DNA from 4 places in the Halomonas sp. B23F22_3 genome. Region 1 is predicted to be linked to each of the others. Evidence: riboswitches for the same ligand, from Rfam matches in the RefSeq annotation. Region 1 holds a riboswitch; each other region holds the start of a gene.
What was found. Region 1 has a riboswitch for thiamine pyrophosphate ahead of ACGTNG_RS04540 (3-oxoacyl-ACP reductase). Riboswitches for the same ligand answer to the same signal wherever they lie in the genome.
Positions count from the first base shown of each region.

Region 2: another riboswitch for thiamine pyrophosphate. It lies ahead of thiM (hydroxyethylthiazole kinase); the one in region 1 lies ahead of ACGTNG_RS04540 (3-oxoacyl-ACP reductase).
Region 3: another riboswitch for thiamine pyrophosphate. It lies ahead of thiO (glycine oxidase ThiO); the one in region 1 lies ahead of ACGTNG_RS04540 (3-oxoacyl-ACP reductase).
Region 4: another riboswitch for thiamine pyrophosphate. It lies ahead of thiC (phosphomethylpyrimidine synthase ThiC); the one in region 1 lies ahead of ACGTNG_RS04540 (3-oxoacyl-ACP reductase).

Region 1 covers NZ_JBIEKG010000002.1:182,465-189,560, forward strand. Annotated here, with positions in the region: gene pdxB (4-phosphoerythronate dehydrogenase PdxB) at 1-721, shown strand, start outside; gene htpX (protease HtpX) at 877-1,782, opposite strand; gene ACGTNG_RS04495 (pyridoxal phosphate-dependent aminotransferase) at 1,896-3,125, opposite strand; gene ylqF (ribosome biogenesis GTPase YlqF) at 3,196-4,179, opposite strand; gene msrB (peptide-methionine (R)-S-oxide reductase MsrB) at 4,272-4,673, opposite strand; tRNA gene ACGTNG_RS04510 (tRNA-Glu) at 4,869-4,944, shown strand; tRNA gene ACGTNG_RS04515 (tRNA-Gly) at 4,969-5,043, shown strand; tRNA gene ACGTNG_RS04520 (tRNA-Glu) at 5,063-5,138, shown strand; tRNA gene ACGTNG_RS04525 (tRNA-Gly) at 5,178-5,252, shown strand; tRNA gene ACGTNG_RS04530 (tRNA-Glu) at 5,276-5,351, shown strand; tRNA gene ACGTNG_RS04535 (tRNA-Gly) at 5,378-5,452, shown strand; TPP riboswitch at 5,701-5,794, shown strand; gene ACGTNG_RS04540 (3-oxoacyl-ACP reductase) at 5,828-6,604, shown strand; gene ACGTNG_RS04545 (LLM class flavin-dependent oxidoreductase) at 6,601-7,096, shown strand, end outside.
Region 2 covers NZ_JBIEKG010000003.1:483,461-490,556, forward strand. Annotated here, with positions in the region: gene ACGTNG_RS08625 (serine hydrolase) at 1-212, shown strand, start outside; gene ACGTNG_RS08630 (DMT family transporter) at 321-1,211, shown strand; gene ACGTNG_RS08635 (cytochrome b/b6 domain-containing protein) at 1,321-1,890, opposite strand; gene ACGTNG_RS08640 (PepSY domain-containing protein) at 1,901-2,179, opposite strand; gene ACGTNG_RS08645 (metal-binding protein ZinT) at 2,495-3,217, shown strand; gene thiE (thiamine phosphate synthase) at 3,301-3,915, opposite strand; gene thiM (hydroxyethylthiazole kinase) at 3,905-4,711, opposite strand; TPP riboswitch at 4,747-4,846, opposite strand; gene ACGTNG_RS08660 (hypothetical protein) at 4,888-5,154, opposite strand; gene dauA (C4-dicarboxylic acid transporter DauA) at 5,275-7,014, opposite strand.
Region 3 covers NZ_JBIEKG010000006.1:193,975-201,070, reverse strand. Annotated here, with positions in the region: gene ACGTNG_RS15245 (proline racemase family protein) at 1-72, opposite strand, end outside; gene ACGTNG_RS15240 (alcohol dehydrogenase catalytic domain-containing protein) at 69-1,205, opposite strand; gene ACGTNG_RS15235 (thiazole synthase) at 1,347-2,147, opposite strand; gene thiS (sulfur carrier protein ThiS) at 2,147-2,356, opposite strand; gene thiO (glycine oxidase ThiO) at 2,353-3,453, opposite strand; TPP riboswitch at 3,516-3,638, opposite strand; gene ACGTNG_RS15220 (hypothetical protein) at 3,729-4,028, opposite strand; gene argF (ornithine carbamoyltransferase) at 4,127-5,047, opposite strand; gene grxD (Grx4 family monothiol glutaredoxin) at 5,222-5,572, shown strand; gene rnt (ribonuclease T) at 5,677-6,342, opposite strand; gene ACGTNG_RS15200 (argininosuccinate synthase) at 6,489-7,096, shown strand, end outside.
Region 4 covers NZ_JBIEKG010000002.1:12,094-19,189, reverse strand. Annotated here, with positions in the region: gene ACGTNG_RS03750 (hypothetical protein) at 1-2,368, shown strand, start outside; TPP riboswitch at 2,453-2,595, shown strand; gene tenA (thiaminase II) at 2,665-3,333, shown strand; TPP riboswitch at 3,419-3,530, shown strand; gene thiC (phosphomethylpyrimidine synthase ThiC) at 3,608-5,512, shown strand; gene ACGTNG_RS03735 (porin family protein) at 5,635-6,141, opposite strand; gene ACGTNG_RS03730 (acetate/propionate family kinase) at 6,364-7,096, shown strand, end outside.

The DNA of each region.
Region 1 (7,096 bases):
GCCCAGGGTGGAAGCAGAGAGCATCGAGGCGGAGGGCCTGGCCGGCTTTTTTGACCTCGACACCCTGATCGACGAGTGTGACGTGCTCTGCCTGCATACGCCGCTGGTCAGGGAGGGCCCCCACGCCACCCGTCACCTGCTGGATGCCCAGCGCCTCGCGGCCCTGGCGCCGGGCACGCTGCTGCTCAATGCCGGGCGCGGCGACTGCGTGGACGGCCGGGCGCTGCGCCAGCGCCTGGCGGGGCAGGGCGATATCACGGCGGTGCTCGACGTCTGGGAGCAGGAGCCCGCCATCGACGCCGCCCTGGCCGATCTCGCCGAGATCGCCACGCCGCACATCGCCGGCTACAGCCTGGACGGCAAGCTGCGCGGCACCCATCACATCTACCGCGCCCTGGCCCATCACGTCGGCCTGCCCGCGCGCCTGACGCTCGAGGACCTGGCGCCGGCTCCGCCCGTCGCGCGCCTGGTGCTCGAGGCCGGCTTGTTGCCCGAGGAGGCGCTGCGGCTCTGCCTGCGCGCCGTCTACGACCCGCGACGCGACCACGACAGCCTGCACCGCGAGGCGCGCCGCCAGGGCATGGCCAAGGGCTTCGACGGCTGCCGGGCGCGCTATCCGCTGCGCCGGGAGGCCGCCTCCCTCGAGCTCGTTCTGGGCGAGGGCGCACGGGAGCTCGAGCCGCTGCTGGCAGGGGCCGGGTTTCGCATCGCCGCCCGCTGACCGCGACCCCGGCCCGAACGACAGCAGGCCCGCCAATCGGCGGGCCTGCTGTCGTCTGCATAGTGCTGCCTAAGCGGCGTTACTGCCGGTAGGCGGCTTCCTTCTGTGCTCTACCATTCACTGCCGGTAGGCGGCTTCCTTCTGTGCTCTACCATTCACTGCCGGTAGGCGGCTTCCTTGAGCGCGCGGATACGATCATCCAGCGGCGGGTGGCTGGCGAACATGCGCTCCATCAGCGAGCGGGTCTGGCCCTTGGTGATGGCCATGGCGCGCAGGGTATCCGGCATCTGGTCGGGCATCTCGGTCTCGGCCTTGAGCCGCGCCAGGGCATTGATCATGGCGCCGCTGCCGGCGAGGCGGGCGCCGGCACTGTCGGCCCGGTACTCCCGGAAGCGCGAGAACCAGGCGACGATGGCCGAGGCGATCAGGCCGAAGACGATCTCGGCGACGATCACCACCGCGAAGTAGCCCATGAACCCGAGGCCCCCCTCGCCGTCGCTGCGGCTCTTCAGGAAGCCGTCGACCAGGTGGGCGACCACTCGGGCGAAGAACATCACGAAGGTGTTGAGCACGCCCTGCACCAGCGCCAGGGTCACCATGTCGCCGTTGGCGACGTGGCCGATCTCGTGGGCCAGCACCGCGCGCACCTCTTCGGGGCGCATGCGGTTGAGCAGGCCGGCGGAGACCGCCACCAGGGCATCGTCCTTGTTCCAGCCGGTGGCGAAGGCGTTGGACTGCTGGGCGGGGAAGATGCCGACCTCCGGCATCTTGATGCCGGCCTCGCGGGCCAGCTCACCCACCGTGTCGAGCAGCCACTGCTCGGTGGAGTTGCTCGGCGTCTCGATCACCACGGTGCCGGTCGAGCGCTTGGCCATCCACTTGGAGATGAACAGCGAGATCATCGAGCCGGCCATGCCGAAGATGAAGCAGAAGATCAGCAGGGCATTGAAGTTCATGCCCTGCTCGTTCAGGTAGCTCTCCACCCCCAGCAGGCGCAGGGTGATGCTGGCGACCAGGATCACCGCCAGGTTGGTGCCCAGGAACAGCAGGATTCTCATCATTGCCGGAACTCTCCAGTCGTCGATAGGGGCGCCGCGGTCGCGGCGTAGACAAGCTGTTGCTTAGATACGGGCTGGCCCGTCGGGTTTCAAGCGGCGGGCCGGCGTCGCCCCGGCTACTGGCGATAGCGCGACAGGAAGCGCGCGAAGCGGTCCAGGGCGTCCTCCAGCTGGTCGGCCCAGGGCAGGGTGACGATGCGCACGTGATCGGGCTCGGGCCAGTTGAAGGCCGTGCCCTGGACCAGCAGGATCTTCTCCTGGAGCAGCAGATCGAGCACCAGCTGCTGGTCGTCCTGGATGTTGAAGACCTGGGGGTCGAGCTTCGGGAAGGCGTAGAGCGCCCCCTTGGGCCGGGTGCAGCTGACCCCGGGAATGGCGTTGAGCTTCTCGACGGTGATGTCGCGCTGGGCGAGCAGGCGCCCGCCGGGCAGGATCAGGTCGTTGATCGACTGGTAGCCGCCCAGCGCCGTCTGGATGGCGTGCTGGGCCGGCACGTTGGCACACAGGCGCATCGAGGCCAGCATCGTCAGCCCCTGGATGAAGTCGGCGGCGCGCTGCTTGGCGATGTTGCCCGAGAGGATCATCCAGCCGCTGCGGAAGCCGGCGCAGCGATAGCTCTTCGAGAGCCCGTTCATGGTCACCACCAGCTGGTCATCGCCGGCCAGCGCCCCGGTGGAGACGTGCTCGACCCCGTCGTAGAGGATCTTGTCGTAGATCTCGTCGGAGAACACCACCAGGTCGTGCTCCCGGGCTATCTCGAGGAGCTCGCGCACCACCGCCGGCGGATAGACGGCGCCGGTGGGGTTGTTGGGGTTGATGATCACGATGGCCCGGGTGTGCGCGGTGACCTTGGCGCGGATGTCGTCCATGTCCGGCGCCCAGTCGGCCTGCTCGTCGCACCGGTAGTGCACGGCGTGGCCGCCCGAAAGGTTGGCGGCGGCGGTCCACAGCGGGTAGTCGGGCGCCGGTATCAGCACCTCGTCGCCGTCGTTGAGCAGCGACTGCAGCGCCATCACGATCAGCTCCGAGACGCCGTTGCCGATGTAGATGTCTTCGATGCCGACGCCGGGGATGTCCTTGCGCTGGCACTCCTGCATGATCGCCTTGCGCGCCGAGTAGAGCCCCTTGGAATCGCAGTAGCCCTGGGCGGTGGGGAGGTTGCGCATCACGTCCTGGAGGATCTCCTCCGGCGCCTCGAAGCCGAACGGCGCGGGATTGCCGATGTTCAGCTTGAGGATGCGCTGGCCTTCTTCTTCCAGCCGCTTGGCGTGCTCGAGCACCGGGCCGCGAATGTCGTAGCAGACGTTCTCGAGCTTGTGCGATTTCCTGATCGGGGGGGTATCCATGGGCGCTGAATCCAGTGATGTCCGTGTGCCGCCTTGGGCGGCGATCGTTGTTCGTCGGCGTCGCCTGCGATTATGCGGGTTCGGCGCCGTCGCCACCATCCTCGGGGCGCGGTTCGTCCGGCGCCGGCTCCTCCGGTTCCGGCGCGACCGGGATGTCGGCCGGGGTCTCCAGGGTGAGGCGGCCGAGCTTGCCGTCGCGAAGCTCGTGGAGCAGCACTTCCGCGCCCCGATGCAGGTCGATCTCGCCGCCGGCGCGCAGGCCGCCGCGCTTGGACGCGATCTCGCTGAGGATGGCGTGGCCGTCGTAGCCGCTCAGGGCCAGCAGGTCGACCCGCACGGGGCCGTCGGCATCCACCTGGTCGGCGTCGGGGTGCGCCGTGTAGGCCGGCAACGACTTGAGCTTGTAGCGTGCGCTGAGCGCCTCGGGATAGCGCCTGGCCAGCTCGGCGGCGGCGACCACGGCCACGTCGACGTAGTCGATGGCGGTATCGCGGATGGCGCCGCTGGCCGCCAGGCGGTGGGCGCTGGCCTGATCCTCGATCTTCGGCCACAGCACCCCGGGGGTGTCGATCAGCGCCACGCGGCCGCCGATGCGCACCTTCTGCTGGCGCTTGGTGACGGCGGGCTCGTTGCCGGTCTTGGCGATCGTGCGCCCGGCCAGGCCGTTGATCAGGGTCGACTTGCCGACGTTGGGAATGCCCATGACCATCACCCGCACGTCGCGGTCGGCGCGCACCTGGCCGGCCAGCTCGTGGCACAGCTTCGGGATGCGCTTGAGCTCGCGGGCCTGGGTGGTGGTCACCGCGAGTGCCCGGGTGTCATCCTGGGCGTCGAAGAAGGCCGTCCACTCGCGGGTCCGCTCGGGGTCGGCCAGATCGGCCCGCGAGAGGATCTTGAGCACCGGCTTGTGGCGCGTCAGCTCGGCGAGCATGGGGTTGGCGCTGGAGTAGGGGAGACGGGCGTCGAGCACCTCGATCACCACGTCGATCTCCGGCAGCGCCTCGAGGATCTGCCGGCGCGCCTTGTTCATGTGTCCCGGAAACCAGCCGAGCATCGAGCCTCTCCTGCATGAGCGTGTAGAAAAATGGCCGCCCATCATAGCAGATGGACGGCCGTCGCCGAGCGGGGCGGTGGCGGGTCGTGCGGCTACTCGCCGGCGTGGAAGGCGATCGCCACCGAGTTGATGCAGTAGCGAAGCCCGGTGGTCTCCGGCGGGCCGTCGGTGAAGACATGGCCGAGGTGGGCATCGCAGCGGGCGCAGGTCACCTCGCTTCGCTGCATGCCGTGGCTGGTGTCGGTCTGCTCCTCGACGCACTTCGGCGTGAAGGGTCGATCGAAGCTCGGCCAGCCGCAGCCGGCATTGAACTTGTGCTCGTTCTCGAACAGCGGCGCATTGCAGCACACGCAGTGATAGATGCCGTGCTCGTCGCTCACGTTGTACTTCCCGCTGAAGGCCGGTTCGGTGCCCTTCTCGCGGGTGACGCGGTACTGCTCCGGCGTCAGCTGCTCACGCCACTCGGCGTCGCTCTTCTGGATCTTGCTGCGCATGGCCTCTTCTCCTCATTGCGTCGTGGAGCCGGCGGCAGGCTCGGCGTCTCGCCCTCATTCTGACATCTCACCGGGTGGGGGTTTCCAGTGGCGGCCCCTGGCAGGTCACGCGGTATCAACGAGCGATGAGAGGCGCTTGACAGCCCCCGGGAGCGCCGGTAATATTCGCCGCACCTCGACGAGGCGAGCCAATGCGTCCCATTCGTCTAGTGGTCCAGGACACCGCCCTTTCACGGCGGTAACAGGGGTTCGAACCCCCTATGGGACGCCACTCGATTCGTTAAGGTGCCGGAGTGCGGGAATAGCTCAGTGGTAGAGCATCGCCTTGCCAAGGCGAGGGTCGCGAGTTCGAATCTCGTTTCCCGCTCCAGTTTGAAGGTAAAAATTGCGTCCCATTCGTCTAGTGGTCTAGGACACCGCCCTTTCACGGCGGTAACAGGGGTTCGAACCCCCTATGGGACGCCACCTTCGACAGCCGGTAGCAACACGGTGCGAGAAGACCAAGCGGGAATAGCTCAGTGGTAGAGCATCGCCTTGCCAAGGCGAGGGTCGGGAGTTCGAATCTCCTTTCCCGCTCCATTCGCTCCTTGAGCGATGATTGCGTCCCATTCGTCTAGTGGCCTAGGACACCGCCCTTTCACGGCGGTAACAGGGGTTCGAACCCCCTATGGGACGCCACTTCTCACAAGCACGCCTCCAGATAAGCGGGAATAGCTCAGTGGTAGAGCATCGCCTTGCCAAGGCGAGGGTCGGGAGTTCGAATCTCCTTTCCCGCTCCAATCTCCTACGTAGTCACTATCGACACGCCAAGGCTCGGGTCATGATCCGGAGTGCCGGCGCAGTCGATCTCCTTTCCCGCTCCAATCTTGCATCACCTTCCTAGATGCCAATCATGAGCCAAGGCGCCAGCCCGGCTGATGTCGTTTCCTCGTATCTCGTTATCCGCTCCAGATTGACGTCCCCCTTGCGCCGGCCTGTTCCCGAACGGTTCCCCGGCTGTTGCTGCCTACCCGAATGCGCTATGGTGGCCTGAGACACGGGGTGCGGCTGCGGCCGCTGAGATAATACCCGTCGAACCTGATCCAGTTCACACTGGCGAAGGGATGTCGGCCGGCTCCAGCGCGGCGTCCTTTGCCGCGTATCAAGGAGTTCTCATGGCCGTTTCCTCTCTCCCCCTCGACCAGCAGGTCGTACTCGTCACCGGCGGCGCGCGCGGTCTTGGCGCCCACCTGACCCGAGCCTTTCTCGACCAGGGCGCCCGCGTGGTGGTCAACTACTACCAGAGCCGTGAGGCCGCCGAGGCGCTGGTGAAGGAGGCGCCGCAGCGGGTCCTGGCCGTTCAAGCCGACGTGCGTGAGGCCGAGGCGGTGCAGGCGCTGTTCGAGCAGGCCCGCGTCCACTTTGACGCGCCGATCACCACCGTGGTCAACAACGCCCTGCCGGAGTTCACCTTCAACGGCGATGCGCGTCCCGACGCCGACGCCCTCGACTGGGCGCACCTCCAGCAGCAGCTGGAGGGCGTCAACCGGGGTGCGCTGAACACCATCCAGGCGGCGCTTGCCGGCATGCGCGAGCAGGGCGGCGGGCGGATCATCAACGTCGGCACCAACCTGTTCCAGAACCCCGTCGTGCCCTATCACGACTACACCGCCGGCAAGGCCGCGCTGCTCTCGCTGACCCGCACGCTCTCCAACGACCTGGGGCCCGACAACATTGCCGTGAACATGATCTCCGGCGGGCTGCTGCGCACCACCGATGCGTCCAGCGCGACCCCTGAGGCGGTCTTCGACCTGATCGCGCAGAACACCCCGCTGCGCCGGGTGACCACGCCGGCGGAGTTCGCCGACGCGGCGCTGTTCTTCGCCTCGCCCTGGGCGCGGGCGGTCACCGGCCAGAACCTGATCGTCGACGGCGGCCTGGTGAAAGGATGATGACGCCGCGCCACCCCGACGAGACACTGCACCTCAACCTGTTCGTGATGGGTGCCGGCCACCACCGCGCGGCCTGGCGGCACCCCGACTCCAGCGCCGAGCGGCTCGGCGACATCGCCTACTACGAGTCGCTGGCCCGCACCGCCGAGCGCGGCAAGCTCGACGCTGTCTTCTTCGCCGACGGCATGAGCGCCGGCAGCGTGGAGGACGGCTTCAACTGGCATCTCGAGCCGCTGACCGCGCTCTCCGCAATGAGCCGGGCCACTCGGCACATCGGGCTGATCAGCACGCTCTCGAGCACCTTCTATACCCCCTTCCATGCGGCCCGGCTGGTGGGCTCGCTGGACCATATCTCCGGCGGGCGCGTGGGCTGGAACGTGGTGACCTCGATGTTCGACAGCGAGGCGCGCAATCACGGCTACCAAGCCATGCCTGCGCATGCCGAACGCTACGCCCGGGCCGAGGAGTTCGTGCAGACGGTGCTGGCGCTTT
Region 2 (7,096 bases), on a different contig from region 1:
GCGATGCCGGCCACGCCCGCAGCCTGGCCGCCCGAGCCGCCGATCGCCTGGCCAGCGAGCTGGCCAACGCGCGGGTCGCCGTGGGCAGCGCCGAGTCCGCCGGCGTCTACCGCGCCCGACTGGTCGACATGAACGAGGGACAGGCGCATACCGCCTGTCGTCGCCTGGTGGCTCAGGGCATGGAGTGCATGGTGGTCCAGGCCAGCCTCTGAGTCCTTGCCCCGGCTAGCGCCACCGACTAGCCTGAGCTCTCTGACACCCCGCCGGCCTCCGGGCCGGCGGGGTGGTTGTTTTCGTCGCCGCCAGGGAGGGCCGTCGGCATGTCATCGACCTACTCGTCATCCACCTTCAAGGGCATCGGCTTCATGTGCCTGGGGGTGTTCTGCCTGGCACTGGGCGACGCCATCACCAAGTGGCTGGGCGAGGTGCACTCGCCGCTGCAGATCATCTTCTTTCGCACCCTGGTGTCGCTGCCGCTGATCGCCCTGATCGCACGCTTCAACGGCGGCCTGCGGACCCTCACCACCCGGCGCCCCGGGGTACACCTGCTGCGTGGCCTGATCTTCAGCGGCACCATGATCTGTTTCATGTGGGGCCTCACCCTGCTGCCCCTGGCCGAGACCACGGCCATCGCCTTCGCCGCGCCGCTCTTCGTCACCCTCCTGTCGGTGCCGCTGCTCGGCGAGCGGGTCGATGGGCCGACGCTCGCCGCCACGCTGCTGGGCTTTCTCGGCGTGCTGGTGGTGATACGCCCGGGGGGCGCGAGCTTCCAGCCCGGGGCCCTGGTGGTGGTCGGCGCGGCGGTGTTCTATGCCCTGACCATGCTCACCGCGCGGCGCTACGGCGATCGCGAGCACCTCTGGGCGATGGTCTTCTACACCACCCTGGTGCCGCTCGCGGTCTCGGCGATGACGCTGCCCTGGGTGTGGCAGACGCCGGCCCCGCTGCACTGGCCGGCCTTCCTGGTGGCGGGGGTGCTCGGGGTGGGCGCCATGACCGGCCTGACCCTGGCGTTTCGCTACGCCCCGGCGGCGCTGGTCGCGCCCTTCGACTATACGGCCCTGCTGTGGGCCGTGGGCCTGGGGTGGTGGTTCTGGGGCGAGGTGCCGGATCTGTGGGTCTTCGTCGGCGGCACGATGATCATCGCCAGCGGCCTGGCGATCGCCCACCACGAGCGGCGCACCACCCTGAAGCGCCGGCCTACGGCCTGAGGCTCGTGCCGCCAGGCGGGAACCGGCGTCAGCAGGAATCGCCGGCGGCCTGTCGGCACGTCCGGGCCAGGGGGGGCGTGCTCTGCGTGGCCGGTCCGGGCAGGGCCGATCAGCGTGAGGCCGTCTCCTCGGGGGCGTGCCGGTCGCCGTGGAGCATGCCCGCGATGAGGTTGTCGCGGCGCTTGCGACTCTCCCAGAGCGCGCCGAGCACGTGAAGCGGCACGAGCACGAGGATCGCATTGCTCATCAGCTCATGGGTCTCCTCGACCCACTCCACCCCCCAGAAGCGGTCGGTCTCCTCCATCATGAAGCCGGTCGCACCGAGCCCCAGCAGCAGGGCCAGCAGCGTCAACATCATCACGGCCCCCAGCGGGGTGTGGGTGATCCCTGGGGGCGACGCGGCCGCCGAGCCCCCCGTGCCAGAGGCGATCGCCGCGCGCAGGCGCCCGGGGGTCGGCCAGAAGCTCGTCCAGCGGGCCGGCCAGGGGCCAACGAACCCCCACAGGATCCTCACGCCGATCAGTGCCTCCACGCCATAGCCGATCCACTGATGCCAGCGCTCGCCCTCTTCGGTGAGAAACGCATTGGCCGCCACGCCCGCCACCAGCGACCAGTGCACGATGCGCACCAGCGGATCCCAGACGCGGACCCGCCGACGACTCGCCTTGGCTCTCATCATGCGGCCTCCCTCAGTCGATCTCCTGCTTGACGATGCTGCCGTCGACCGGATTGAAGTAGATCTCGACGCGGCGCTCCTGATCGTCCCAGCCGTAGATCTCGTAGCAGTTGCCGTCGGTGGTCTTGAACTCCTTGATCTCGTAGCCCATGTCGGCGATCTGCTGCTGCATCGCCTCCTCGCTCATCCATTCCTCCTGAGGCGCCTCGGTGCAGGTCGGCCCGGCGAGGGCCGTCAGGCTGACCGCCATCAGGCCGGAGACGAGGATGCCGGTAATCAGGGTGCGCTTCATGTCAGTACCTCCAGAGTGTCGGTATCGAACGGCCACCCAGACGGTGGCCGATGCTGTCCCCCGGCCGCCGATGGCGGGAGGACCGTCGCATCATCGAACATCGAGCTTACGAGAGGCTTAAGGGCGTTCGGCGCATCACCCAGACCCGACGGCCGGCACGGCGTCGGGTAGCCGGCGTCGCATCGCATCGTGGCGACGCCGATGTCGTCCTCTAGATGGCGTGGCCCCTTCGGGTATGAGGGTGGCTTTATTGTTATGTTATAACATATCTTGTTGCGCTTGAAGCAGCGTCCACCTATCCGACCGGGAGATCCCATGACACGCCATCCATTTCGCCTTCTCACCCCGCTAGCGGGCCTCCTGCTGCTGAGCACGACGGCCCAGGGGCAAGACCACGCTGGCCATCAGCACGACCACGATGCTGCTCAGCACGAGCACGAGCACGAGCACGAGCACGAGCACGAGCACGAGCACGAGCAGAGCCACAGCCACGATCACGATGACGACATCTACGCGGGGTATTTCGCGGATCGCCAGATCGAGGACCGGTCACTGTCAGACTGGGCAGGCGACTGGCAGTCGCTCTACCCCTACCTGCAGGATGGCACCCTCGATGAGGTGCTGGCCCACAAGGCAGAGCGGAGCGCCGAGAAAACGGCCGAAGAGATCAAGCAGTACTACGACAGGGGCTATCGGACCGACGTCGATCGCCTCGTGATCGACGGGAATTCCGTCACCTTCCACGAGAATGGACAGGCGAGGTCCGGCGACTACGTGTACGACGGCTACGAGGTTCTGACCTACGCAGCCGGCAATCGAGGCGTGAGATACGTCTTCGAGCTCGAAACCGGCGGCGATGCGCTACCGCGCTATATCCAGTTCAGCGACCATGCCATCACCCCGACCGACGCGGACCACTTCCACCTCTACTGGGGTGACGATCGTGAGGCACTGCTGGAGGAGGTCACGCACTGGCCGACCTACTATCCCTCGCACCTGGACGGTGACGGCATCGTGCGGGAGATGCTGGCGCACTGATTCGCCTGCCCATCGTCACGACGACGCCCCTCCCTGAGAGGGGCGTCATGCTGAAGGGGCACGTCATCATATGGGGTGCGTCGTCAGCGGCGCGGGAAGGCGCGGGCGGCGGCCTCGGGATCCGGGGTGCCGCAGATGGCGGAGATCACCGCCAGGCCGCCGGCGCCCGCCCGGTACGCCTCCTCGGCGTGCTCGACCTTGAGCCCGCCGATGGCCACGCTCGGCAGCGGGCTGGCCGCGACCAGGGCGGCCAGGCCGTGAAAGCCCAGCGGCTCGGCGTGGTCGTGCTTGCTGGGGGTGGCGAACACCGGGCCGAGCCCGAGGTAGTCCAGGGCGCTCGGGTCGAGGCGGGCGAGCTGCTCGTGGGTCTGCACCGAGAGCCCGAGGATCGCCTGCGGACCGAGCGCGGCGCGGGCCCGGGCCACGTCGCCGTCGTCCTGGCCGATGTGCAGGCCGTCGGCGCCCGCGGCGAGCGCCACCTCCAGCCGGTCGTTGATGATCAGCGGTACGCCGGTGCCGGAGAGGAGCACCTTGAGGCGGCGGGCCTGCTCGATCATCTCGGCGTCACTGGCGTGCTTGTCGCGCAGCTGCACCAGGGTCACGCCGCCGCGCACCGCGGCGGCGACGGTCTCCTCCAGGCCGTGATCTGCGCAGAGGCCGGCGTCGGTGACGAGATAGAGTGAGAGATCAAGGGGCATCGGTCATCTCCAGGCGGGCCCGCTCGGCGAGGGCCTCGTGGTCGAGGTGATAGAGGGCGTCGAGGAAGGCGACCGCGAAGCTGCCGGGGCCGCGGGCCACCTCGCCGGCGAGCTCGCCGGCCACGGCGTAGCCGGCGAGCGCCGCCGTCGTCGCCTCGAAATGGTCGTCGGCGCCTGCCAGGAAGGCCGCCACCACGCCGGTCAGCGCACAGCCCAGGGTGGTGACCCGGGGCATCAGCGGGTGACCGCCGTGCACCCGGGCGAGGCGCCGGCCGTCGGTCACGAGGTCCTCCTCGCCGGTCACCGCCACCACGCCGCCGGTATGCTCGGCCAGGCGGCGGGCGGCCGCGAGGGCCGCCTCGGAGGGGGCGGTGCTGTCCACGCCGTGTCCGCCGCCGGCGCCGCCCGCCAGGGCGATAATCTCCGAGGCGTTGCCGCGGATCACGTCCGGCGAGAGCGCCAGCAGTCGCGCGCCGGTCTCGCGGCGGTAGCGCGTGGCGCCGACCGCCACCGGGTCGAGCACCCAGGGTCGCCCCGTCTCTCCGGCGGCCAGCGCGGCGGCCTCCATGGCATCGACCCAGTGGGGCGAGAGGGTGCCGATGTTGATCGTCAGGGCGCCGGCCAGGGCGGTGAACTCGGCGGCTTCCTCGCGGGCGTGGACCATGGCCGGCGAGGCGCCGAGCGCCAGCAGCACGTTGGCCATGCTGTTCATGGCCACGTGGTTGGTGATGTTGTGGACCAGTGGGCGGGTCTCGCGCACCCGGGCCAGGTGCGCGGCGGGATCGATGTGGTGCATGGGGCCTCCCCGGCGGGGAGGTGTCGCGCGGCGGCGGCCGGCGCGGCACGACTCCCTACGCCGGCATTGTCCGGGTCAGGTTCCAAGGGTGCGTCTCAGCCGTGGCCAATCGCCGCGGCGCCCCCGTCGTCAGGCCCCACTATCCGTGTCGCCCCGGCGGCTGTAAAGAGCGGGGGTCAGGCCAGCAGCTGAATGCCTGCCAGGGTGATCAGGCTCGCCAGGGTCAGGCAGTAGAGGGCCTCCATGGTCTCCTCCTGCTGGATCACCCCGGGCAACATCAGCACCAGCCCAGACGCCCCCAGGGCGACCAGTTCCAGTGGCACCGCTACCGGCTGCCAGCCGACCAGCAGCGCGCCGAGGGCCAACAATAGCAGGCCCGCGACGACCAGTCCGCGGGCCTGCCGGGCCTGGGTGGGGATGGCATCCAGCGTGATCGTGCTCATGCGGTCGTCTCCTCGTCGTGGTCGGGCCGCACATCGGCCCCGGACCCTGACGCTACGGAAAGCGTCTTAACGACCGCTTAAGGAGAGATGACCGTCGCGTGTCAGGGGCCCCTGCGATGCTCAGGCGGTCCGGTCGAGCCAGCGCAGTGCCACGCTCCGGGCATGCACGAGCTCCTGGCACCAGGTCAGTCGGCCGGCCGTCCGGCGGATGCCCGCCCGGCGCAGCTTGACGAGGATCCTTGTCGGTAGGCCGACCAGTACCAGCGAGACGCCTTCGCGGTGCATCTCACCGATCAGCGACTTGAGCGCCACGATGGCGGTGCCATCCATGCTCGGCACGTCGTGCATGTCGAGGATGACGACCCGCACCTGGGGATCCACCCCATGCAGCGAGGTGAGGGCCTTCTCGGCGGCGCCGAAGAACAGCGGGCCGTTGACGTCGTAGAGGGCGATCGCGTCGGGTAGCGCCCCGAGGCGGGCAGGGAGGGCGTCATCGACGCGACGGGTCTCGGTGAGCAGCGCCATGCGCCGGATGAACAGGGCGGCGGCCAGCCCCATGCCTACCCCCACGGCCAGCACCATGTCGAAGAGCACGGTCAGGGTGAAGCAGGTCGCGAGGATGGCCACGTCCCCCGGCGGGGCCGAGCGCAGGGTGTGCAGGACATGACGGGCCTCGCTCATGTTCCAGGCGACGATGAACAGCAGCGCCGCCAGCGCGGCCATCGGCACCCGCCCCAGCAGGTCCGCCAGGGCCACCACCGCCAGCAGCACCACCAGGGCGTGCACCACGGCCGAGATCGGCGAGCGGGCGCCGCTTCTGATGTTGGTGGCGGTCCGGGCGATGGCCGCCGTGGCGGTGATGCCGCCGAACAGCGGCGCCACGATGTTGCCCAGCCCCTGGCCGATCAGCTCGGCATTGGGGTCGTGTCGGGTCCGAGTCAGCCCGTCGGACACCACCGCGCACAGCAGCGACTCGATCGCCCCCAGCAGGGCGATGGCGAAGGCCGGCCCCAGCAGGGCGCGAATCAAGGCGAAGTCCAGCGCCAGCGGCTCGCCGTCCGCGCCGGGCAGCCGCCAGGGAGCGATGAAGCTCGGCGCGATGGGAGGGATGCCGCCACCCGTTTCGCCCTGAGCCTCCCAGGTGAAGCGTGAGGCGATGGTCTCCACCTCCGCCCCGGAGCCGGCCAGCCAGAGGTTGGCGCCATAGGCGGCCAGGGCCCCGGCCACCAGACCGACCAGCGGCGCGGGCAGCGGAAGCCCCAGGCGTGGCCAGAGCAGCATGACCCCCAGGGCGAAGAGGCCGACCCCCAGCTCGATAGGCTTCACGGTCGGCAACGAGATAGCGATCTGCCCGAGATTGTCGACGAAATGCTCGCCCAGCTCGACCTGCAGGCCCAGGAAGTCGGGCAGCTGCAGCACCGCGATCACCACCGCGATGCCCGCCGTGAAGCCGAGTACCACCGGATAGGGGACGTACTGGATCAGACGGCCCATGCCGGTGATGCCCAGCGCAACCAGGATCATGCCGGCCATCATCGAGGCGATTAGCAGGCCGCCAAGGCCGTACTGCTGGACGATGGGAAAGAGGATGACGACGAAGGCCGCCGTCGGGCCCGAGACGTTGAAGCGTGAGCCGCCGGTCAGCGCGATGAGCACGCCGGCGACGATCGCCGTGTAGAGCCCGTGCTGGGGAGGCACGCCGGTGGCGATCGCGAGTGCCATGGAGAGCGGCACCGCCACGGTGCCGACGGTCAGCCCGGCCAGGCTGTCACGGCGCAGGTCGTCCAGGCCGTAGCCGTCTCGCCAGGCCGCGCGCAGTCCGGTGGCGATGGCGGGGAGAGGCGGTCGGTAGCGTGCCATGCGGGGATCCTCCCTGGAGGTCGAGCCGGTCAGTTATGTTAACGACATTAACATGTCATTAGCATGGTCGACAGAGGGCCTC
Region 3 (7,096 bases), on a different contig from region 1:
GAGCACGATGCGGCTGACGTCGCCGCCGGCATGGGTGTCCATCAGCCGGATCGTCAGGTCTTCCTTGCTCATTTCGTTCCCTCCAGCGCAAAGGGTGCACCGTGTTCCTGCCATTGGGCATCCGGGACAATCACGATCTTGCCCAGGTAGTGGCTGCCGCGATTGACGAAGTAGCGCTCGGCCTCATGGAGCTCGGAGAGCTTGAAGGCGGCGTGCAGCACCGGCTTGAGCCGGCCCTCGCGTATCCAGGCCACCAGCTGCTCGGCCTCTTCGCGGGTGCCGTGGGAGACGCCGAAGATCTGCACCTGATAGAGGTAGATGCGCGTCCACATCAGCTCGCTCAGGTTGCCGCCGCTGGCGCCGGCGATGGAGAGGCGGGGGTAGGTCGTGCGCCTGGCCATGTCGACGATCATGGTGTCGATGAAGCGGTCGGTCATCTCGCCGCCCACCAGGTCCATCACCGCATCGATGGGGGTGCCGTCGGTGGCCTCGAGCACCCGGTCGACGAAGGTCGGCAGGTCGCCGCGGTCGATGACCGCCTCGGCGCCGAGCGAGCGCAGGGCGTCGGCCTTGTCGGGCTGGCTCACCGCATAGGGGATGGCGCCGACGGTTCGGCAGAGTTGAATCAGCGCCGTGCCCACGCCGCCGCTGGCGCCGGTGACCAGCACTCGCTCGCCGGCGGCGACGCGGGCCGAGGTCATCATGTGATAGGCGGTCTGGTAGGAGCACATGCCCATGGCGGCGAGCTCGGCATCGGCGAGCTCGGGATTGGGCACGTGATGGAACTGGTCCGCCGGCACGGCGACGTACTCGGCGAAGCCGCCGTCGGCGCCGTGGCCGTAGTAGTCCGGCATCAGGTTGAGATCGCGGCGCGCATCGGGGTAGAGGTTGAAATCGAGCAGGCCGCGCTCGCCGAGGCGTGCGGCTGGCACGCCTTCGCCCACGGCGACGACGCGGCCGGCCACATCGGCCCCCTGGATGCGCGGGAAGGTCAGGGTGGGCGAGCCGCCCATGGCGAAGGAGGTCACCTCGCCCTTGTCCTTGGTGGGGTAGAGGCCTTCGCGCGCCTTGCGGTCGGTGTTGTTCTTGGCCGTCGCCGTGACCCTGACCAGCACCTCGCCGCGGGCCGGGGTCGGGACGGAAACGTCGGTGCGATAGACCAGGCGGTCGACGTCGCCATGCCCGGTCAGCAGCATGGCCGCCATGGTCTCGGGAACGCGTTCGCTGCTCACGGGGTGCCTCCTGTCGTTGGTGTCGATTCACCCGACGATAGCAGACATCCCCGGCCCGCCGTCATCCCTTTCGGCGCGTCGCGGGGCGGTGTGTGTGCGGGGTGGGGCTGCCCGTCAGCCGCCGCTATGCCAGAACGGCTGCCCGACGGTCGGCGTGCTGGGGCTGGCGGTCTGGCGCTGCTGCATCAGCCCGGCGAGATGCGCCTTGCGCCCGGCGGTGATCGCCTCGGCGAAGGCCTCGGCCATCAGCGGCGGCCGGTGGGCCTTGGCCACGGCGGTGTTGAGCAGCACCCCGTCGAAGCCCATCTCCATGGCCTCGGCGGCCTGGGAGGGAGCGCCGAGGCCGGCGTCGATGATCAGCGGCACGTCGAGGCGCTGGCGCAGGGTCTCCAGGGCGTAGCGGTTCATCAGGCCGCGGCCGGTGCCGATGGGCGCTCCCCAGGGCATCAGTGCCTGGCAGCCCGCATCGCGCAGGCGCTGACAGAGCACCAGGTCGTCGGTGCAGTAGGGCAGCACCTTGAAGCCCTGGTCGATCAGCGTCCGGCAGGCCTCGAGCAGGCCGAAGGGGTCCGGCTGCAGGTTGTAGTCGTCGCCGATCACCTCGACCTTGATCCAGGGCGTGTCGAACATCTCCCGGGACATCTGGGCCAGGGTGATGGCCTCCCGGGCCGAGTGACAGCCGGCGGTGTTGGGCAGCAGCCGACAGCCGCTGTCGCGCAGGATCTGCCAGAAGGCGTCGCCGTCGCCCTCGGCGGGGTTCTGGCGGCGCAGCCCCAGGGTCACCATGTCGCAGCCGGCGGCCTGGATGGAGGCCTCCATTACCGCGGGCGACGAATAGAGTGCCGTGCCGAGCAGGAAGCGGCTCGAGAAGCTCTCGCCGTAGAGGGTCAGGGTATCGTCTTGCAGTGCGTTCATCAGCCGCCTCCCACCGGGGCCACGATATCGATGCGATCGCGGTCATCGAGGACGCGTTCGGCGTAGGCCGAGCGGGGCACGAACTCGCCGTTAATCGCCACGGCCACGCGCCGCTCGGCGTAATGCCAGGCGTCCAGGGCATCGGCCAGGGTCGTGTCGGCCGGCAGACGGGCGGTCTCGTCGTTGAGGCTCAGGGTGATCTCGGTCATGCGGCACTCTCCTGGGGCGGATGTACGGTGAGGGTCTCGGCGAAGGGCTGCTCGCCGCGGCCACGGATGCTGGCCAGCAGGTGGCAGGCCACCGCCGGTGCCAGCAGGTAGCCGTGGCGGAACAGACCGTTGGCGGTGATCAGGCCGTCACGTCGGGTGACGTGGGGCAGGTTGTCCCGGAAGGCGGGGCGCAGGTTGACGCCCTGCTCCAGGATGCGCGCCTCGGCGAAGGCCGGCGACAGGGTGTAGAGGGCGCTGCCCAGCTCCAGGGAGGACTGCAGCGAGACGGGGGAGCGGTCCTCGCTCTCGATCTGGGTGGCGCCGATGACGAAGCGCTGGTCGGGCTTGGGGACCACATAGAGCTGGTAGCGGGGATGCATCAGGCGGACCGGGCGCGAGAGCCGAATCTCCGCGGTCTGCACGTGCAGTGTCTCGCCGCGAACGCCGCGCAGGCCGGGATGATGCTGGCGCGCGCCGGTGCCGCGACAGTCGATGACCAGATCGAAGGCATGGCGGCCATCGCGGGTCTCGATCTCCCCGGGGAAGGTGTCCACCGGGCAGTGGGCATGGCAGGTCCCGCCCAGTCGGCGAATCTCGGTCAGCAGCCGCTCGAGCAGGGCGCGATTGTCCAGGTGCGCCTCGTCCGGCAGGTAGAGCCCCTGGCGAAAGCCCGCCGCCAGGTCGGGTTCCAGGCGGTGGATCTCGGCGTCGTCGAGCGCCTGGCAGGGCGGCTCGTCGCCGAGCACGTGGGCGAGGTCGCGGCGAAACTGGGTGAGCTCGCCCATGTCCTGGGCATGGGCCACCATCAGGCTGCCCTGGTGATGCCATAGCGAGCCGGCGTCGAGCGCCTCCAGCCAGCGCGGCCACTGGGCCAGGGCGAAGCGGCCCATCTCATAGACGCTGCGTTCGGAGACCGCGGTCTCGCACAGCGGCGCCACCATGCCGGCCGCCGTCCAGGCGGCGGCGGCGGGGTGCTCGAGGTCGCCGGCGTCATAGAGGGTGACGGCATGACCGTCGCGCAGGAGTTGCCAGGCCACCAGACGGCCCAGCAGGCCGGCGCCGGCCACGGCGATGGTGCTCTCGGTGGGGTGTGTCATGGCGTTGTCCATCCAGCAGAAGACGTGGAGGAACAGGCTGGATGACGACAGGGGGCTGCTAGGCGAGACGACAGCTTGTTCCCTCCGCAGGCATCAACCTGATCAGGTTCAACGGGTTCGGCCGTACCGATCTCAGCCCCCGTGCACGTCTCCATGAGCGTGCCGGGGCTCCCCGACAAGTCGTCACAACGTAACCAAAAATGCCCGGGCGCGCAATCGAGGGCGCGCCCGGGCATCGTCTTCTGTCACTGTCTGCGTTCGAGCAGGGCCTGGGCTCAGGCGCAGTCGGCGGCACCTTCGCCGAACATGTCGAACAGCAGCTCGCGGCCGAGGCCGGTCAGCACCAGGCGCTGCTGGTCGTTCCAGGTGGCGGCCTGGCTGTTCTCGAGGACCTTCTGGCACTGTGACCAGTCGCTCGAGGCCGACCCCAGGGCCTTCAGGGCCTGGCGATCGAGGCCGCGGTGGCTGACGGTGACCGTTTCGAGCACGTGGCCGTGGCGATAGAGCATGGCGGCCATGTGAGAGAGGCACTGTCGCAGGCTGCGCTGCATGCCGCTGGTAGTGGGGTGATTCATGCTGCCGCATCTCCTGAACGGGATTGCTGCAGCGCATTATACATGCGACGAAGGTCGATGTCATACCAAGGTATAAGACGACCCTCGTCGCACCGCCGTCAGCTCTCCACGCGCCCCAGCAGCAGGAACTCGATCAGCGCCTTCTGGGCGTGCAGGCGATTGCCGGCCTCCTGCCAGACCACGGCGCGGGGGTCGTCGAGCAGGGTCTCGCTGATCTCCTCGCCGCGGTGGGCGGGCAGGCAGTGCAGGAAGAGCACGTCTTCCCGGGCGTGATCGAGCAACGCCTCGTTGACCTGCAGGTCGGCGAAGTCCGCCTCACGCTTGGCCTGTTCCTCTTCCTGGCCCATGGAGGCCCAGACGTCGGTGGTGATCAGGTCGGCCTCGGCGACGGCGTCCCGCGGGTCGCGCACGATGCTCACCCGATCGCCGGCGGCGTCGAGGATGTCCTGGCGCGGCTCGTAGCCCTCGGGGCAGCAGATGCGTAGCCGGAAATCGAACTGGCGGGCGGCGTTGATCCAGGAGTGGCACATGTTGTTGCCGTCGCCGATCCACACCGCGGTGCGATCCTTTACGCTGCCGCGCAGCTCGGTCCAGGTCATCACGTCGGCGAGCAGCTGGCAGGGGTGGTAGTCGTCGGTCAGGGCGTTGATCACCGGCACCGCGCTTGCCGAGGCGAACTGCTCCAGGCCCTGGTGGGAGAAGGTGCGGATCATCACCGCATCGACCATCTCCGAGAGCACCCGGGCGGTGTCGCCGATCGGCTCGCCGCGGCCGAGCTGGGTGTCGCGCGACGACAGGAAGAGCGCGTGGCCGCCGAACTGCGCCATGGCGGTCTCGAAGGAGACCCGGGTGCGCGTCGAGGACTTCTCGAAGATCATCGCCAGGGTACGGTTGGCGAACGGGGTGTAGGTGGGCCCGTGGGTCTTCAGGCCGTTCTTGATCGAGATGGCACGCTGGATCAGGTAGCGCAGCTCGTCAGGACTGAGATCGAGCAGGGTGAGAAAATGGCGGATGGCCATGGGGTCGCTCCACGGGGAAAAACGACCATCCTAGCCAGCCCACGGGGGATGCGCAACGCGCCCGGCATCAGTAGAATGGCGGTATCCACAAGGCCGACCCGCACGGTCGGGTATTGCCCGAATCCCCCCGGGTCGCCCGGCAGGCGAGTCCAGTAAACGAGTAAGGGAGACGTCATGAGCACTACCGTCGAGAACATCCAGCGCCAGATCGGCGAGAACCCCATCCTGATCTACATGAAGGGCACGCCCCAGCTGCCCCAGTGCGGGTTCTCCGCCCAGACCGTCCAGGCCCTGATGGCCTGTGGCGAGCGTTTCGCCTTCGTCAACGTGCTGGACAACCCGGATATCCGCGCCGAGCTGCCCAAGGTCGCCAACTGGCCGACCTTCCCGCAACTGTGGGTCGAGGGCGAGCTGGTCGGCGGCTGCGACATCGTCGCCGAGATGCACCAGTCCGGCGAGCTGGAGACGCTGATCAAGGCCGCGGCCGCGCGTGCCCAGGACGGCGAGGGCGACGCCCAGGCCTGAGGTCGGCACCGCCTTCCAGGCGATGAAAAACCCCCGCCGGCACGCCGGCGGGGGTTTTTCGTGTTCGGACCTGAGCAACAGCAGGGCAGGGGCGGGAGCGGGCGTCAGGCCTCTTCCAGGCCCTGCTCGCGCTGCGCAAGGTCCCAGCCGCCCAGGTCCTTGTAGCGATTGACCATGGCACAGAACAGCTCGGCGGTGCGCTCGGTATCGTAGCGGGCCGAGTGGGCAGCGCTGTTGTCGAACTCGATGCCGGCGGCCCGGCAGGCGCGGGCGAGGACGGTCTGGCCATAGACCAGGCCGGCCAGCGACGCGGTATCGAAGCTCGAGAAGGGATGAAAAGGGTTACGCTTGATGCCGCAGCGCGCCACGGCGGCGTTCAGGAAGCCGTGGTCGAAGGCCGCGTTGTGGCCGACCAGCACGGCGCGGGTGCAGCCGTGGGACTTGATGGCCTTGCGCACCGGGCGGAAGATCTCGCCCAGCGCCTCGGCCTCGCTGACCGCGACCTGCTGGCGCAGCGGGTCGTCGAGGCGGATGCCGGTGAAGTCCAGTGCCGACTGTTCCACGTTGGCCCCGGCGAAGGGCGTGACATGGTAGGCATAGGTGGCATCGGGCAGCAGGTTGCCTTCCGGGTCCATGGTCAGGGTTACCGCGGCGATCTCCAGGATCGCGTCACCTTGCGCGTTGAAGCCGCCGGTCTCCAGGTCCACCACCACGGGCAGAAAGCTGCGGAACCGCTGCGCCATGAGTTCGCGGGCCATCGCCTCGCTCATGCACCTCTCCTTGTCTGGGGCATCGTATCTCTAGACCGCGGCAGTCTACCAGCTTGGCCGCAGCGCGTCCCGTCGCTGGTGTTCGCTGGAGGCTCGTCGCGCTATAATCCCCCCTTTCATGATCGTTAGCCTAAAGGAGCCTCAGCATGTCCGATGTCAAGAAGGTCGTGCTCGCCTATTCCGGCGGCCTGGACACGTCCGTCATCGTCAAGTGGTTGCAGGAAACCTATGACTGTGAGGTCGTGACCTTCACCGCGGACATCGGCCAGGGCGAGGAAGTCGAGCCCGCGCGCGCCAAGGCCCAGGCCCTGGGCGTCAAGGAGATCTACATCGAGGATCTTCGCGAGGAGTTCGTGCGCGACTACGTCTACCCGATGTTCCGCGCCAACACCATCTACGAGGGCGAGTACCTGCTCGGTACCTCCATCGCGCGCCCGCTGATCGCCCGTCGCCTGATCGAGATCGCCAACCAGACCGGCGCCGACGCCATCTCCCACGGTGCCACCGGCAAGGGCAACGACCAGGTGCGCTTCGAGCTCGGCGCCTACGCCCTGAAGCCGGGCGTCAAGGTGATCGCCCCGTGGCGCGAGTGGGACCTCAACTCCCGCGAGAAGCTGATGGCCTACTGCGATCAGCACGACATCCCGGTGGACTTCTCCTCCAAGAAGAAGAAGTCGCCGTACTCCATGGACGCCAACCTGCTGCACATCTCCTACGAGGGCGGCCTCCTCGAGGACCCCTGGGCCGAGGCCGA
Region 4 (7,096 bases), 170 kb from region 1:
GAACACCGAGGTAGGCGACATCGCCGCCCTCGACCGCTATCTCCCTGCCGAGGTGCCCCTGACACTGGAAGGGGGCGTGTCGCGGCTGCAGGGCGAGCTGACCTTTGACGGCGAGCGCCTGAGCGGGGGATTCGACCTGTCCGGCGAGGCCCTGGCTCTGGGCCTCGGCGAGCAGTCGCTGACGGGACGACTCGACCTGCACCTGCCGATTGCCGAGCTCGACGTCGAACGCGGCCTGGTGGACATCTCCGGCGCGAGACTCGACCTCGACGCCACCGCCTCGGGCGAGGCGCAGCCGCTCACCGCCGAGCTGCAACTGCCCACGGCTCGGTTCCAGCTCCCGCGGGCCTGGCGAGCCCCGGCGGACGCCCTCCCGCCCGACGCCGCCCCGCCCTGGTCGGCGGACGTGGAACTACATGGTCGGGTGGGCCATCTCGGCATGCTCACCCCCTTCCTCGCCGAACGCTTCGACGGCGTCGGACTCGCCCTGGAAGGCGGCGGCCGGCTCGCCGGGACCCTGCGCATCCAGGAGGGGCAGCCGCTGGAGGGCAGCCAGCTGGAGGTGCACTCCGAGGCGCTGGGGGCGCGCTTCCTGGGCGTCCATGCCCGCGGCGAGGGTCGGGCGCTGCTCACCCTGCGCCCCGACGGCACCGATCCGCAGGCAGACCTCGCCCTCGTCTTCAATGAGGTGGATCTCACCCGCCTCGCAGATGGCCGCCGGCTCTTCCAGGCCGAGCGGCTCTCCCTCACCGGCACGGCGAGTGCACGAGCGCCGTTCCCGGGCTCCCGCTCGCTGACGGCGGAGTGGCACGGCGCGCGCATCCCCGATGTGGCGGTGCTCGACGCCTACCTGCCGGAGGCTGCGCCGTTGGAGCTGGCGGCCGGATGGGCCGACAGCCGCGGGCGCATCGTGCTGGAGGACGACCGGGGCCGCGGGCGCATCACCCTCGCCGGCGACGAGATCAGGGGCCGCCTGCTGGAGGAGGAGTTCCAGGGCGAGCTGGACGTGACCCTGGAGCTTGGCGAGATCGTTCCCGACCGCCAGCGAGTCGACCTGTCCGGCAGCCGGTTGGCCCTGACCGCCTCGTCGCGTCGCGGAGAGACGCTTCGCACCCTGCTGGTGCTGCCCCGGGCGCGCCTCGAGGGCGGCTTCGACTGGCCCGGCCGGGAGGCGCCACGCCGCCCTCTGGCCGGCACCTTGCGGCTGGATGGCCAGCTCGACCGTCTCGGCTTCCTCAATGCCTTTCTGCCTGACGAACATGGCCTGGGCGTCGAGGGGGGCGGACGCCTGAGCCTCGACCTCGACCTGGCGAACGGCGAGGTGATGCCGGAAAGCCGGCTTCGCGTGCACTCCGACCGGCTCGCCGTGCGCTTCCTGCACTACGAGGCCTTCGGCGACGGCTCGCTGGTGCTCGAGACCACCGCCCCCGGCGCGCAGCTGCACCTCTCCCTGCCCCGCTTCGGCCTGCGCCGCCAGGGGGGAAGCGACGCGCTGATCGACGGCCGCCGGCTGGAGATCCGCAGCCGGTCGCCCCACCTCGACCCCAGTGAGGGCCTGGAGGCACTCAGCACGCGCATCGACATGCCCGATGTGGCGATACCGGATCTCGCCGCCTTCAACGACTACCTGCCCCAAGATGCCGGCATCGCCTTCCTCTCGGGCCAGGCGACGATGGCCACCCACCTGCGGCTGGAGGGCCTGGGGGCCGAGGGCAGCCTGCAGCTTCACGCCTCCGACGCCCGCCTCGCCATCGATGAGCAGGTCCTGGAGGGCAACTTGACGCTGACGACGCGCCTCTCCGATGGCGACCTGGAGACGCTGCGCTTCGATGTGGCAGGCTCCACGCTGAGCATGCGCGACGTGCGACTGGAGGACGCCGCCGGCGGCCTCACCCGGGGCTGGTGGGCGCGCCTCGAGGTCCCCGAGGGAGAGATGCGCTGGGAGGCACCGCTGTCCCTCGACGCCCGGCTCGACCTGGCCATGCGCGACAGTGGCCTGCTGGTCAACCTGTTCGTCGATTCGACCCGGGAGCGGGGCTGGCTGCGCGACAGGCTGACGCTCGGCGAGGTGCGCGGCAAGGCGCGCGTGATGTTCGACGACGACACCCTCCGCCTGGAGGACCTCGCCGTGCAGGGCGGCAGTCGGCTGGAGCTGCTGGCCAACGTCGCCCTGCGCGATGCCCGCCTGTCTGGCCGCGCCCTCGCCCGCTACGGGCCCTTTCGACTGGGCATCGAGCTGGATGGCGACCGCCGGCGATGGCAGCTGCGCAACGTCCGCGAGTGGTATGCCAGCGCTCGGCCCGCCAGCGAGCTGACCCTTCCTGAGCGCCAGGAGTGGGTCGAGTGGCTGGACGCCGAGCCGGAATGACGCGCCGCCCCCGCACCCCGGCGAGACGACACCGGCCTCCCCCCCGGAGGGTGGCAAGACGACGCCAGGATGCTAAGGTAAGTGCTTCGCTTGACGGGGTGCCGGTAGAGCCGGCTGAGATGGCGCGGGGTGTCGAGAGACTGTCGAAACAGACTCAGGACACCGAGCGCTGGTCCCGTGAACCTGATCCGGCTAGTACCGGCGTAGGAATCAAGCGGTGACCAGTGCCCCCTCGGCACCTTCCCTGGCCACCCTCCCCCGCCCCGCTTCCGGATCTCCCCCCGACCGGAGGCATGATGGGCTACCGATTCGACAATCTCACCGCGGCCTGCCAGGACGACTGGCGCGCCTATATCGAGCACGACTTCGTGCGCCGGCTCGGCGACGCCACCCTCGAGGAAGGCGCCTTTCGCCACTACCTCCAGCAGGACTACCTGTTCCTGATCCATTTCGCCCGGGCCTACGCCCTGGCCGCCTACAAGAGCCGCGACCTCGGCGAGCTACGCCACGCCTTCGAGGGCCTGAAGACGATCCTCGACGTGGAGCTGGGGCTGCACGTGGACTACTGCCGCGGCTGGGGCATCTCGGAGCAGGACCTGGCGCGCCTGCCCGAGGCGCGCGCGACGCTGGCCTACACGCGCTACGTGCTCGACACCGGCCACCGCGGCGACCTGCTGGACCTGCACGTGGCGCTGGCCCCCTGCCTGGTCGGCTACGGCGAGATCGCCCGGTGGCTCAACGGCCGCACCACCACGGTGCGCGGCGCCGCCAACCCCTATGACGCCTGGATCGCCATGTACGAGAGCGAGACGTTCCAGCAGGCCATGGCGGACGAGCGCGCCTGGCTGGACGCGCGCCTGGCGGAGGTGACGCCGGCGCGCTTCGCGGAGCTCACCGCGGTATTCCGCGACGCCACCCGGCTCGAGATCGACTTCTGGCAGATGGGGCTCGACCGGCGCCTCTGAGCTGGTCCCACCTGTCGTCCCGGGCTGGTTCTGGTCAGGCCGCCCACCCACGGGATAGAAGGGGAATCGCGAGATTGCCCGACCACCACGCTTGACGGGGCGCCGTTGATGACGGCTGAGACCATGCGCTTGCCAGCATGGATCCCGTTGAACCTGAACTGGCTAGGACCAGCGTAGGGATCAAGCGACAGGCCGTGTGCCCCGACGCCATGGCCCCTGTCCTTCCCGCCTGTGTCCTCCCTGACAAGACCCTGACAATCCTAGGGAGAACACCATGAGCAAGACCGCCCATTTCCTCGCCGAGAGTGCCCGCGTCGACGAGGCCGCCATCCAGCCGCTGCCCGGCTCGCGCAAGGTCTATATCGAGGGCTCGCGCCCGGACATCCGCGTCCCATTCCGCGAGATCAGCCTGTCGCCGACCGGGACCTCCGGGGAAGACGAGGCCAACCCGCCGCTGCTGGTCTACGACACCTCCGGCCCCTACACCGATCCCGAGGCCGAGATCGACCTGCGCCAGGGCCTTGCCGAGCTGCGCCGCGACTGGATCGAGGAACGCGGTGACACCGAATGGCTCGACGGCCCGACCTCCGAATACGGCCGGCGCCGGGCCAACGACCCGATGCTCGCCAACCTGCGCTTCGACCTGACCCGTGCCCCCCGTCGCGCCAAGCAAGGCCGCAACGTCACCCAGCTCCACTATGCCCGCCAGGGGATCGTCACCCCGGAGATGGAGTTCATCGCCATTCGCGAGAACCAGCGTCGCCAGGCGCTCGGGACTCAGGAGGTCGAGCGCATCCTCGGCCACCAGCACGCCGGCCAGGGCTTCGGCGCGCGCCTGCCGGCGGAGATCACCCCCGAGTTCGTGCGCGACGAGGTGGCCGCCGGCCGGGCGATCATCCCCTGCAACATCAACCACCCGGAGTCCGAGCCGATGATCATCGGCCGCAACTTCCTGGTGAAGATCAACGGCAACCTCGGCAACTCGGCGGTCACTTCCTCCATCGAGGACGAGGTCGACAAGATGACCTGGGGCATCCGCTGGGGCTCGGACACCATCATGGATCTCTCTACCGGGCAGAACATCCACGAGACCCGCGAGTGGATCATCCGCAACGCCCCGGTGCCGATCGGTACCGTGCCGATCTATCAGGCGCTGGAGAAGGTCAACGGCGTGGCCGAGGACCTCACCTGGGAGGTGTTCCGCGACACCCTGATCGAGCAGGCCGAGCAGGGCGTGGACTACTTCACCATCCACGCCGGCGTGCTGCTGCGCTACGTGCCGCTGACCGCCAAGCGCACCACCGGCATCGTCTCGCGCGGTGGGTCGATCATGGCCAAGTGGTGCCTCTTCCACCACCGGGAGAGCTTCCTCTACACCCACTTCGAGGAGATCTGCGAGATCTGCAAGCAGTATGATGTGGCCTTCTCGCTGGGCGACGGCCTGCGCCCGGGCTCGGTGGCCGACGCCAACGACGAGGCGCAGTTCGCCGAACTGGAGACCCTGGGCGAGCTGACCCGCATCGCCTGGCGGCACGACGTCCAGGTGATGATCGAGGGCCCCGGCCACGTGCCCATGCACCTGATCAAGGAGAACATGGACAAGCAGCTCACCGAGTGCGACGAGGCGCCCTTCTACACCCTGGGGCCGCTGACCACCGACATCGCACCCGGTTATGATCACATCACCTCCGGCATCGGCGCGGCGATGATCGGCTGGTACGGCTGCGCCATGCTCTGCTACGTGACCCCCAAGGAGCACCTGGGCCTGCCCAACAAGGACGACGTCAAGACCGGCATCATCACCTACAAGATCGCCGCCCACGCCGCCGACCTTGCCAAGGGGCACCCGGCCGCCCAGCGCCGCGACAACGCGCTCTCCAAGGCGCGCTTCGAGTTCCGCTGGGAGGACCAGTTCAACCTGGGGCTCGATCCGGACACCGCCCGGGAGTACCACGACGAGACCCTGCCCAAGGACTCCGCCAAGGTGGCGCACTTCTGCTCGATGTGCGGGCCCAAGTTCTGCTCGATGAAGATCAGCCAGGAGGTCCGCGACTCGGTCTTCAAGAGCGAGGCCAAGGAGAAGGACCTCAATGGCGACCAGGACGCAATGGAGCGTGGCATGCAGGAGCAGGCCGAACGGTTCCGCCAGGAGGGTGCCGAGCTCTACAAGGAGGTCTGAGACGACGCCGCGACCGTTGCCGTCAAAGACGGTCGTCGGCTCCTATCGCGACATGAAAAACGCCCCCGCCGGCTCTCCGGCGGGGGCGTTTTATCATGGCGCGGCGGACGCGCGCCGGACGCTTAGAAGCGGAACGTCATCCCGACGCTCGCGGCATCGAAGGTGTAGTTCGATTCGTCCAGGTAGCGGACGTAGTCGGCCCCGAGGGCGAGGTTCGGTGCCACGTCGAACTCGGCGCCGCCGCCCCAGGAGAAGCCGGTCTCATCGTCGACGTCGAAGTCCACCTCGGTGAAGCCGGCCAAGCCGTAGAGGCGGAAGTCCGGGGTGATGGGCAGGATGCCCTTGGCGTAGGCGCCGGCCAGGTAGTCGAGCTCGACGCTGCCGTCGGAGCCACCGCCGCCGAGATGGCCCTCCAGGGCGAAGTAGTCGTTGAAGGCCACGCCGCCGCGCAGGCGCAGGCCGGTGCTGTCGGCCTTGCCGGGGCCGCGGTCCGGATCCAGCTCCCAGAACAGGGCGTCGCCGCCGAGGTAGGGGCTCGGGTCGTAGTTCATCGGGCTGCCCTGAGCCAAGGCGCTAGTGCCGGCCAGCAGCAGGGCGGCGGATACGGCAGAGATCGTGAAGGTCTTCATGGCAGCTCTCCAGTTAGAAAACACTGTTTTCATACACGCCTTCATTCTGGTACACCTTCGACCAAGGTGCAATGCTCACCTCCATGCGACGAGCCGCGGCGTCGCACAAGTAAGAGCAGCGCCTGCGTCGCCGTCCGCGATCCACGTCACTGTTTACCGACTCGCAACGTGTTAATTTCGCAGGAATCCGGCCCCGCTCCCCTCGACACGAAAGGATGTGCCATGAACGACCCGGTACTGGTCATCAACTGCGGCTCCTCGTCGATCAAGTATGCCCTGGTGCCCGACGCTTTCCATCAGCCACGACTCTCCGGCCTGGCCGAGCGCCTGGGCAGCGAGGATGCGCGCCTCACGGGCATCGATGGCCAGGGTCGTCCGTTCTCGCGGCCGCTGCACGGGGCCCGCCATGCCGACGCCATGGCGGAGATCCTCGAGGGCCTCGAGGGACAGCATCCCGTGGCGGTGGGGCATCGCGTCGTTCACGGCGGCGAGCGCTTCACCCGCGCCACCCGCATCGACGCCGCGGTGAAGCGGGCCATCGAGGCCACCGTGGCCATGGCGCCGCTGCACAACCCGGCCAACCTCGAAGGCATGGCGGCCACCCAGGCACTGTTCCCCGATCTGCCGCAGGTAGCGGTCTTCGATACCGCCTTCCACCAGACCCTGCCCCCTCGGGCCTATCGCTATGCGCTGCCGGACACGCTCTACCGGCGGCACGGCATTCGCCGCTACGGCTTCCATGGCAGCAGCCACGCCTACGTGAGCGCCCGGGTCGGCGCCCTGAGCGAGCGCCGCCATGGCGGCTGGCTGATCGCGCACCTGGGCAACGGCTGCTCCACCTGCGCGGTCTGGCAGGGGGCGAGCGTCGACACCAGCATGGGCCTGACGCCGCTGGAGGGCCTGGTGATGGGCACCCGCAGCGGCGACGTGGACCCCGGCCTGCACGCCCACCTGG